2 regions of the Streptomyces sp. NPDC005435 genome follow, and region 2 is predicted to be linked to the other one. Evidence: predicted binding sites of a transcription regulator. Region 2 holds the regulator's gene; the other holds the start of a gene.
The links. Region 2 encodes HrcA, which represses chaperone genes, less so after heat shock. Its sites were predicted from a motif close to TTNGCACTCNGNNNNNCNGAGTGCNAA; they were not measured.
Positions count from the first base shown of each region.

Region 1: a site for HrcA is predicted at 1,406-1,432, ahead of groES (co-chaperone GroES). Genes of this name have one in related genera too.

Region 1 covers NZ_JBEXEQ010000019.1:48,118-53,386, forward strand. Annotated here, with positions in the region: gene groL (chaperonin GroEL) at 1-834, opposite strand, end outside; gene groES (co-chaperone GroES) at 952-1,260, opposite strand; gene AB0898_RS23660 (hypothetical protein) at 1,605-2,345, opposite strand; gene AB0898_RS23665 (polysaccharide deacetylase family protein) at 2,408-3,331, opposite strand; gene AB0898_RS23670 (class I SAM-dependent methyltransferase) at 3,422-4,600, shown strand; gene AB0898_RS23675 (LacI family DNA-binding transcriptional regulator) at 4,646-5,269, opposite strand, start outside.
Region 2 covers NZ_JBEXEQ010000021.1:82,379-87,647, forward strand. Annotated here, with positions in the region: gene AB0898_RS25180 (nitronate monooxygenase) at 1-36, opposite strand, end outside; gene dnaJ (molecular chaperone DnaJ) at 147-1,292, opposite strand; gene hrcA (heat-inducible transcriptional repressor HrcA) at 1,293-2,309, opposite strand; gene AB0898_RS25195 (MBL fold metallo-hydrolase) at 2,470-3,192, shown strand; gene AB0898_RS25200 (DUF3097 domain-containing protein) at 3,227-4,039, shown strand; gene AB0898_RS25205 (Uma2 family endonuclease) at 4,017-4,595, opposite strand; gene hemW (radical SAM family heme chaperone HemW) at 4,696-5,269, opposite strand, start outside.

The sequences.
Region 1 (5,269 bases), on a different contig from region 2:
GGCCTTCACCGCGACGGCGTTGAAGGTGCCGCGGATCTTGTTGACGACCAGGGTCGACAGGGCCTCGCCCTCGACGTCCTCGGCGATGATCAGCAGCGGCCGGGAGGCGTTGGTCTGGATGATCTTCTCAAGCAGCGGGAGCAGCTCGGTGATGGAGGAGATCTTGCCCTGGTTGATCAGGATGTACGGGTCGTCGAGGACGGCCTCCATACGCTCCTGGTCGGTGACGAAGTACGGGGACAGGTAGCCCTTGTCGAAGGCCATGCCCTCGGTGAAGTCCAGCTCCAGACCGAAGGTGTTGGACTCCTCGACGGTGATGACACCGTCCTTGCCGACCTTGTCCATGGCCTCGGCGATCAGCTCGCCGACCTGGTCGTCCTGCGCGGAGAGCGCGGCGACGGCGGCGATGTCCGACTTCTCGTCGATCGGGCGGGCCGCGGCGTGCAGGTCCTCGGAGACGGCCTTGACGGCGGCGTCGATGCCCTTCTTCAGGGAGGCCGGGGAGGCGCCGGCGGCGACGTTCTTCAGGCCCTCGCGCACCAGCGCCTGGGCGAGCACGGTGGCGGTGGTGGTGCCGTCACCCGCGATGTCGTTGGTCTTGGTCGCCACCTCCTTCACCAGCTGGGCGCCGAGGTTCTCGAACGGGTCCTCGATCTCGACCTCACGGGCGATCGTGACACCGTCGTTGGTGATGGTGGGCGCGCCGAACTTCTTGTCGATGACGACGTTGCGGCCGCGGGGGCCGATCGTCACCTTCACCGTGTCGGCCAGCTTGTTGACGCCGCGCTCAAGGGCGCGACGGGCGTCCTCGTCGAACTTCAGAGTCTTCGCCATGACAGCGGTAGCCCTCTCGGAAATCTGGGTGGATGTGACCGCGCCCCCGGCCGCCCGGCTTCCTCTCGGTCGCGGGGGGCCAGGGGCGCAGTGGAAGCAGAGACTGCTTCGGGTGAACTACTTCTCGATGATCGCGAGAACGTCGCGGGCCGAGAGGACGAGGTACTCGTCGCCGTTGTACTTCACCTCGGTGCCGCCGTACTTGCTGTACAGCACGATGTCGCCGACCTTGACGTCGAGCGGCAGGCGCTCGCCGTTCTCGAAGCGGCCCGGACCGACGGCGAGGACGGCGCCCTCCTGGGGCTTCTCCTTCGCGGTGTCCGGGATGACCAGGCCAGAGGCCGTGGTCTGCTCGGCATCCAGCGGCTGGACCACGATGCGGTCCTCAAGCGGCTTGATGGCAACCTTGGAGCTGGCGGTCGTCACGATCCGACCTCCCCCTTCTGAGATCACACGGGGTTGACTGTCTGAGGTGGCGACCAGGTGGTCCGTCGTCGCGGGTGCCGGACCTGCCCGTCGCTTTGTTGGCACTCTCTGCTGCCGAGTGCCAGAGCCGAGACTATGACCGGGGTTAGCACTCGGTCAAGCGGAGTGCCAATTGCCGTGCGGCGCGTCGGGGATGTCGGTGCGGGGAGTTGCGTCCACCGTTGCGGGGGCCGCGCCCCCGGACCCCCGCTTTCGGCCCCGAAAGGGCCTCGTCCTCAAACGCCGGACGGGCTTGACAGTGGCCGCCGTTACGGGCCTCGCCTGCGCCGTGCGGATCGAAGTGCCTACAGGTAGTCCTCCAAGTGGCCCACCGTCAGCCCCCGCTCCTGCACCCTCCGCAGGAGTCTCGCCGTCCGTTCCCCCAGTGCCGTCGCCGGGCCGCGGGCCGGGCCGACTCGGACGATGTCGCCCGGGAGGAGGGTGTGGGTGCCGCGGGTGTAGGTGAGGCCCGTCGAGGTGACCGTTGCGCGCCAGAGGACCAGCGCCGTGATGCCGCAGCGGGCGGCGGCGCGGAGGGTGGTGTGGTCGTACGTGGCGTGGCGGGGGCGCAGGAGGCGGGGGGTGGGGTGGGCGCAGATGGCGGCGCGCTGGCGGGCGTAGGGGAGGCCGGGGAGGGTGCCCCGGCGGGGGGCGCGGCGTTCGACGGTCGCGCCCGGGGCGCGCAGGGTGGTGCCGGGGGTGGCGAAGACCGTGACGGGGAGGCGGAGTTCGCGGATCAGGGTGGCGAGGCGGGGGTCCTGGCCGGCGCCGTCGTCGTAGGTGAGGAAGACGACCTTGTCGGTGGTGGGGACGCGGTCGACGACGGGGGGCAGGTGGGTGCTCGTACGGGCGGGCACCGCGTGGTGCGGGGCCGCGGCGAGGGGGGCGGGCAGGCCCCAGTGGCGGTAGGCGCGGTCGGCGCGTACGACGGGGCGGTGGACCCGCTCGGCGGCCTTCTTGCCGAGGCGTTCGATGGGGTCGACGGACTGGGCGCAGCCCGTCAGGAGGGCGGACGCGGCGAGGACGGCGCACAGCGCGGCGCGCACGCCCCCGGCCCTCACCGGGCGCCCCCGCCCGAGAACGAGAACCCGTACCCGCCCCCCATGGCTCACAGGTAGTCCTCCAGGCGGGCGACCGCGTAGCCCTCGGCGGTGACCTTGTTCAGGAAGCGGCGCATGTCGTCGACCATGGTGCCGTTCCACTCGTCGGGGCCGCGGAAGTGGGTGAGCACGATGTCGCCCCGGCGCAGTTTCCGGTCGTCCTCGCGGTACTCCCAGTGGTCGACGTAGACCTCTTCGTTCCAGATCGGCGCGTACTTGATGCCGCAGGACTTGGCGGCGCGCAGGGTGTCCTGGTTGTAGTCGCCGTAGGGCGGGCGCAGGAGGGTGGGGCGCTTGCCGAACTGCTTCTCCATGATGTCCTGCATCCCGCAGATCTCGTGGCGCTGCTGCTCGTAGGAGAGCCCGGGGAGGTAGGGGTGGGTCAGGGTGTGGTTGGCGAGGGGGGCGCCGTACGACTGCGCCTTGCGGAAGTAGCCGTAGTCGTCCTTGACGAGGTAGTCGCTGAGGAAGGCGGTGTACGGGATCTTCAGCTCCCGCATCATCTCCAGGAACTTGGGGTCCTTCTCGGCGCCGTCGTCGATGGTGAGGAAGACGACCTTCTGCTGCGTGGGGATGGTGGTGAAGACCGGGGGGAGGTCCCAGTCGTCCTGGTGGTCGACCTCGAAGCCGGCGCGGGCGGTGATCTCCGGCTTGACGCGGGGCGGGGCGGGCGGGGCGAGGGGGACCTCGGCGAGGCCCCACTTGCGGGCGGCGGCCGCCATGCGCTGCTGCTCGGCGAGGCGCGCGGCGGCCGCGTCCTGGGGCTTGGCGGGGCCGGCCTGTCCGGCGGGGGCCTTGTGCGGGGCGGCGCTGTCGCCGGGGCCCGCGCAGCCGGTGAGGACGGCGGCGGTGGTCAGTGCGGCGGCGCCGCAGCGCAGGGCGGTCGAGCGCCAACGCGCCCGAATTTTATCGTTTTGTACGACGGCTCGCATGGTGCCGGATCTTCGCAGGCCGGAGCCCCGTGACCGGCCCGACACCGCCGCCGGAGGCGCACGGTCCACCGACTGGCCCACAATGAGCCGGTGAACGACCAGCTCTCCTCCTTCCACGCTCTCGGCACCGACGAGGGCCGGGCCCTGCTCGACGAGGTGCGCGGCACCGCACCGGCCGACGAACTCGCCGTCGCGACGCGGCTGCGCCGTACCCACCCCGTCGAGCTGGTGTCGGCCGCGCTGGGGCAGGCCCGGCTGCGGCAGCGGGCGGCGGCCAAGTTCGGGGCCGAGGACGCGGAGCGGATGTTCTTCACGCCCAACGGGGTCGAGCAGTCGACGCGGACGAGCGTGGCGGCCTACCGCGCGGAGCGGATGCGGGCGCTCGGGGTGACCTCGGTGGCGGACCTGTGCTGCGGGATCGGCGGCGACGCGATCGCGCTGGCCCGCGCGGGCATCCGGGTCCTCGCCGTGGACCGCGACCCGCTGACGGCGGCGGTGGCGCGGGCGAACGCGGCGGCACTGGGCCTCGCGGACCTGATCGAGGTGCGCGAGGCGGATGTCACCGAGGTGGACACGGCCGGGTACGACGCGGTGTTCGTGGACCCGGCGCGGCGGGGCGGCCGGGGCCGCATCTTCGACCCCGAGGCGTACTCACCGCCGCTGTCCTGGGCGGTCGCGGCGGCCCGTACGGCCCCGCGCGCCGCGCTGAAGATCGCCCCCGGCGTCCCGCACGAGGCGGTGCCCCCGGAGGCCGAGGCCGAGTGGATCTCGGACGGCGGGGACGTGAAGGAGGCGGTGCTGTGGTTCGGCACCGGCACCCCGGGCGGCGTCCGCGCCACCCTGCTCCCGGGCCCCCGCACCCTGCTCGGCCGCGGCCTGCCCGACCCGGCGGTCCGCCCGGTCGGCCGCTACCTCTACGAGCCCGACGGCGCCGTCATCCGCGCCCACCTGGTCGCCGAGGTCGCCGAGGACCTGGATGGCGGCCTCCTGGACGAGACCATCGCCTACATCACCTCCGACACCCTCCACCCCACCCCCTACGCCACCGCCTACGAGATCACCGACCAACTCCCCTTCAACCTCAAGAAATTGAAAGCCCTCCTCCGCGAACGCCAGGTCGGCACCCTCACCGTCAAGAAGCGCGGCTCAGCCGTCGAACCGGAAGAACTCCGCCGCAAGGTCAAGCCGCAAGGCCCCCACTCGGCGACGGTGTTCCTGACCCGGGTGGCGGGCGCCCCGACGATGCTGATCGGGCATCCGGCGGCGTAACGGCTTCAGACGCAAGGACTTCAGGCGCGAGGGCTTCAGAGGCCCTCACGCCGGCGCCGCCCCCGTACTCGCCCGCACCACCAGGCTCGTCGCCAGTTCCACGCGGGTGGAGGACGAGGTGGTGGGGGTGGGGGCGAGGGCGAGGACCAGGCGGGCTGCGGCTTCGGCCATTTCGGTCAGGGGCTGGCGGATCGTGGTGAGCGGGGGGCCTACCCAGCGGGCCACGGGGAGGTCGTCGAAGCCGACGACGCTGAGGTCCTCGGGGATGCGGAGGCCGAGTTCGCGGGCGGCTTCGTAGAGGCCGAGGGCCTGGAGGTCGTTGCCGGCGAAGACGGCGGTGGGGCGGTCGGGGGAGCGCAGGAGTTCCAGGCCGAGGCGGCGGCCGGAGTCGTGGTGGAAGTCGCCGGCCTTGATGAGGGCGGGGTCGACGGGCAGGCCCGCCGTCTCCAGCGCGGCGCGGTAGCCGTCGAGGCGGGCGCGGCTGCACATCATGCGGGAGGGTCCGCTGATGGCGCCGATCCGGGTGTGGCCGAGGTCGATCAGGTGCCGGGTCGCGGCGAGGCCGCCCTGCCAGTTGGTGGCGCCGATGGAGGGCACGTCGGCCCCCGGGTCGCCCGCCGGATCGAGGACCACGAAGGGGATGCGGCGGCTGGTCAGCAGGGCGCGCTG
Region 2 (5,269 bases):
CACGATCGGAAGCGTGAGGAGATCGGCGAGGGGCATGTCCGCATCGTGTCACGTCCGCCGCGCGAGTCCGAATCGAACCCGGTGACCGTGCCCCGAAACGAGGGGAGGGGGCGCCGGGCGCCCCCTCCCCACATCAACGCTCGCGGTCAGCGGCCGTTGAACGCGTCCTTCAGCCGCGAGAACAGCCCCTGCTGACCGGGCTGGAACTGACCCGTGGGCCGCTCCTCGCCACGCAGCTTGGCCAGTTCGCGCAGCAGCCGCTCCTGCTCCGGGTCGAGCTTGGTCGGGGTGGTCACCTCGACGTGCACGATCAGGTCGCCCCGGCCGCCGCCGCGCAGATGCGTGACGCCCCGGTTGTGCAGCGGGATCGACTGGCCGGACTGGGTGCCGGGCCGTATGTCGACCTCCTCCATGCCGTCCAGCGTCTCCAGCGGCACCTTGGTGCCGAGGGCCGCGGCCGTCATCGGGATGGTGACCGTGCAGTGCAGGTCGTCGCCGCGCCGCTGGAAGGTGGAGTGCGGCAGCTCGTGGATCTCGACGTACAGGTCACCGGCGGGGCCGCCGCCGGGGCCGACCTCACCCTCGCCCGCGAGCTGGATGCGGGTGCCGTTGTCGACACCGGCCGGGATCTTCACCGTCAGGGTGCGCCGGGAGCGGACCCGGCCGTCGCCCGCGCACTCGGGGCACGGGGTCGGGACCACGGTGCCGAAGCCCTGGCACTGGGGGCAGGGCCGCGAGGTCATGACCTGGCCCAGGAAGGACCGGGTGACCTGGGAGACCTCACCCCGGCCGCGGCACATGTCACAGGTCTGCGCGGTGGTGCCGGGGGCGGCGCCCTCGCCGCTGCAGGTGTTGCAGACGACCGCGGTGTCGACCTGGATGTCCTTGGTCGTACCGAAGGCCGCCTCGTCCAGCTCGACCTCGATCCGGATCATGGCGTCCTGGCCGCGCCGCGTACGCGAGCGCGGGCCGCGCTGCGACGCCGTGCCGAAGAACGCGTCCATGATGTCGGAGAAGTTGCCGAAGCCACCGGCGCCGAAGCCGCCGGCCGCACCGGCGCCCGCGCCGCCCGACTGGGAGAGCGGGTCGCCGCCGAGGTCGTAGACCTGCTTCTTCTGCGGGTCCGACAACACCTCGTAAGCGGCGTTGATCTCCTTGAACCGCTCCTGCGTCTTCGGATCGGGATTGACGTCCGGGTGCAGCTCGCGTGCGAGCCTGCGGAACGCCTTCTTGATCTCATCCTGCGACGCGTCGCGGCGCACGCCGAGAACGGCGTAGTAATCCGTGGCCACTTACGACTCCGCCAGGATCTGTCCGACGTACCGTGCCACTGCGCGTACCGCTCCCATCGTTCCCGGGTAGTCCATGCGGGTCGGTCCGACCACGCCGAGCTTGGCAACCGCCTCGCCGCCCGAACCGTAGCCGACCGACACGACGGACGTGGAGTTGAGTCCTTCGTGGGCGTTCTCGTGCCCGATACGCACGGTGACGCCCGGATCTTTGGCCTCGCCGAGGAGCTTGAGCAGCACGACCTGCTCCTCAAGTGCCTCCAGGACGGGCCTGATCACCAGGGGGAAGTCGTGTCCGAAACGGGTGAGATTGGCGGTGCCGCCGATCATCAGCCGTTCCTCGTTCTCCTCGACCAGTGTCTCCAGCAGTGTGGAGAGCACTGTGGAGACGGTACCGCGATCGTCGGCCTCGAACGCATCGGGGAGGTCTTCGACCAGTCGCGGCACATCGCTGAACCGGCGTCCGGCGACCCGGCTGTTGAGCCGGGCGCGCAGATCGGCGAGCGAGGATTCGCCGAACGGCACCGGGCAGTCGACCATGCGCTGCTCGACCCGGCCGGTGTCCGTGATCAGCACGAGCATCAGGCGCGCCGGGGCGAGCGAGAGCAGCTCCACGTGCCGCACGGTCGAGCGGGTCAGCGAGGGGTACTGCACGACGGCGACCTGCCGGGTGAGCTGCGCGAGCAGCCGGACCGTACGGGCCACCACGTCGTCCAGGTCGACGGCGCCGTCCAGGAAGTTCTGGATCGCGCGCCGCTCGGGCGCCGACATCGGCTTGACGCCCGCGAGCTTGTCGACGAAGAGGCGGTACCCCTTGTCGGTGGGGATGCGGCCGGCGCTGGTGTGCGGCTGGGCGATGAAGCCCTCGTCCTCCAGGGCGGCCATGTCGTTGCGCACGGTGGCCGGGGAGACGCCGAGGTTGTGCCGCTCGGTGAGCGCCTTCGACCCGACCGGCTCCTCGGTGCCCACGTAGTCCTGGACGATGGCGCGCAGCACCTGAAGCCTGCGTTCACTCAGCATCGGCGCGCACCTCCATCTTGTCGCCCCACGGCACTCGGCTCTCTCCCCTGGCACTCGGCTCGTGCGAGTGCCAGACTTCCCCGGCCCAGTGTACGGCCGTGGGGTACCGCCCGGGCAAGGTCAGCGGTACTGCCCGGCTTGTTGCGGCTAGCGTCCCGGTATGAGCGTGACTTGGGAAGACCTGGGGTGGGAGAGGTTGGCCGAGGGGGTCGGGCGGTGCCGGCTGCCCGGCTGGGACTGTACGGCGGGGCTGGTCGTCGGGGCGGACACGGCGCTGCTCGTGGACGCGGGGTCGAGCCTCGCGGAGGGGGCCCGGATCGCGGCGGCGGCCCGGCGGCTGGCGGGGCGGGATGTGACCCATCTCGCGCTGACCCACCCGCATTTCGATCACGTCCTGGGCACTCCCGCCTTCACCGGAGCGAAGACGTACGCCGCCGTCGGCGTGGACATGACCTCCGCGCACGCCCGCGAGGAGCTGCGCCGGGACGCGATCGGGAACGGTCTGCCCGCCGGCGAGGCCGACGCCGCGACGGCCGCCCTGACCCCGCCCGGACACCCGGTCTCCGGCGAGTGGACGCTCGACCTCGGCGGCGGCCGCCAGGTGCTCCTCGCCAACGTCGGGCCGGCCCACACCGCCCACGATCTCGCGGTCCTGGTCCCCGGTTCGCCCGAGGTGGTCTTCTGCGGCGACCTGGTCGAGGAGTCCGGCGAACCCCAGGCGGGCCCGGACGCCGTCCCCGCCCGCTGGCCCGCCGCCCTGGACCGGCTGCTCGCCCTCGGCGGCGCGGACGCACTGTACGTGCCCGGTCACGGAGCGGTGGTCGACGCGGACTTCGTACGGCGCCAACGCGACGCCCTGGCGGCCCGTTTCGGCGTGTCGTGACGGGGGCGGTACGGGTTCTCCTATCGTCATCAGAATGCGCGAGTACTCCCCCGATCTGACCGCCCCCTGGAAGAAGCCGCAGCCGGTGCCGGAGGTCGCGGCAGAACCGGGACTGGTGGTGGAGGAGCCCGGCACCGGGTTCTGCGGGGCGGTGATCCGCTGCGAGGCGGGCACGGTGACGCTGGAGGACCGCTTCGGCAAGCACCGGGTGTTCCCGCTGGAGCCGCGCGGCTTCCTGCTTGAGGGGCGCGTGGTGACCCTCGTACGCCCCTCCGCCGCCCCGGCACGCCCCGTCCGCACCGCCTCCGGCTCCGTGGCCGTCCCGGGCGCCCGCGCCCGCGTGGCCCGCGCAGGCCGCATCTACGTCGAGGGCCGCCACGACGCCGAACTGGTCGAGAAGGTCTGGGGCGACGACCTGCGCATCGAGGGCGTGGTCGTGGAGTACCTGGAGGGCGTGGACGACCTGCCCTCGATCGTGGCCGACTTCTCCCCCGGTCCCGACGCCCGCCTCGGCGTCCTGGTGGACCATCTGCTCCCCGGCACGAAGGAGTGGCGCATCTCCCAGTCGGTCACGAGCGACCACGCCCTGGTCGTCGGCCACCCGTACATCGACATCTGGGAAGCCGTGAAGCCCTCCGCCCTCGGCATCCCCGCCTGGCCCCGGGTCCCCCACGGTCAGGACTGGAAGACGGGGGTGTGCCGGGCGCTGGGGTGGCCGTCGGACAACACGGGGGCGGTGTGGCAGGCGATCCTGGCGAAGGTGACGTCGTATCGGGAGCTGGAGCCGGCGTTGCTGGGGCGGGTGGAGGAGCTGATCGATTTCGTTACGGGTAGCGGTGGGGCCTGACCCCCGGCAGCGTCCCGAATTCGCTCGTATCCAGTTCGGCGCCAAGTACATCTAGCGGCAGTCGGTCACCGAATTTGATGATCTCTTGGCTGCGGTAGTCCGCGTCCTCGCCCTGGCCTGAGGGCTTGGTGAGCAATACGGAGTGCCCCATGATCGGGTCGATGATGAGGTACGCGGGAATCTCTCCCGCAGCGTAGATCGAACGCTTGATCACGTAATCGTGGTGCACGCTGGACTTGGAAACGACTTCTATCACCAGGCTGATCACCCGACACGGCACCAGGCGTCCACTGTCCGGCAGCAGGTCTCGCGCAAGGACCACCAGGTCAGGAACGGGCTCACTGGCCTCGCCGGAGATGTCGATGTCCTGCGTCTGAAGACGCGACCAGCGCTGCCGTGGGATCTGGTCCTGCACATCGGTCACGATCATGTTGTGCACGATGTCAGGGCTGGCCATCATCACGATTACCCCCCGGAGAAGCTCAACCTTGACCCCCTCGGGGGGCTCGAGCTCCTCGAAGTACTTTGTCATCCCGCGTTCGTCCACAGCGGTCATCTCCGTGGCCCTCCACATCCGCCGCGAGCTTTTGACGGCAGCCTACGGACCAGATTAGGGAGTGAACCGGCGTCCCGCACCGATTCACCCCGGCGAGTGATCAGTCCACCAGGTCCCGCACCACCGCGTCCGCAAGGAGCCGCCCCCGCAGCGTCAGCACCGCGTGCCCCTCGTCGTACGGACCGGAGTCGAGCAGGCCGTCCGCCAGCGCCCGCCGGGAAGCCGCGAGCCCGTCCGCCTTCAGCAAGGACAGCGGAACCCCCTCCCGCAGCCGCAGCTCCAGCAGGATGCGCTCCACCCGGCGGTCCTCCTCGGACAACAGCTCACGGCCCGCCCCCGGAGAGCGGCCCGAAGCCAGCGCGGCGGCGTACGCGCCCGGGTGCTTGACGTTCCACCAGCGGACGCCGCCCACGTGGCTGTGGGCGCCGGGGCCGGCGCCCCACCAGTCGGCGCCGCGCCAGTACAGCTCGTTGTGGAGGCAGCGGCCCGCCTCGGAGGTGGCCCAGTTGGAGACCTCGTACCAGTCGAAGCCCGCCGCCGTGAGCAGCTCCTCGGCGATGAGATAGCGGTCGGCGTGGACGTCGTCGTCCGTCATGGGGACCTCGCCCCGGCGGATACGGCGGGCCAGCTGGGTGCCCTCCTCGACGATCAGGGCGTACGCGCTGACGTGGTCG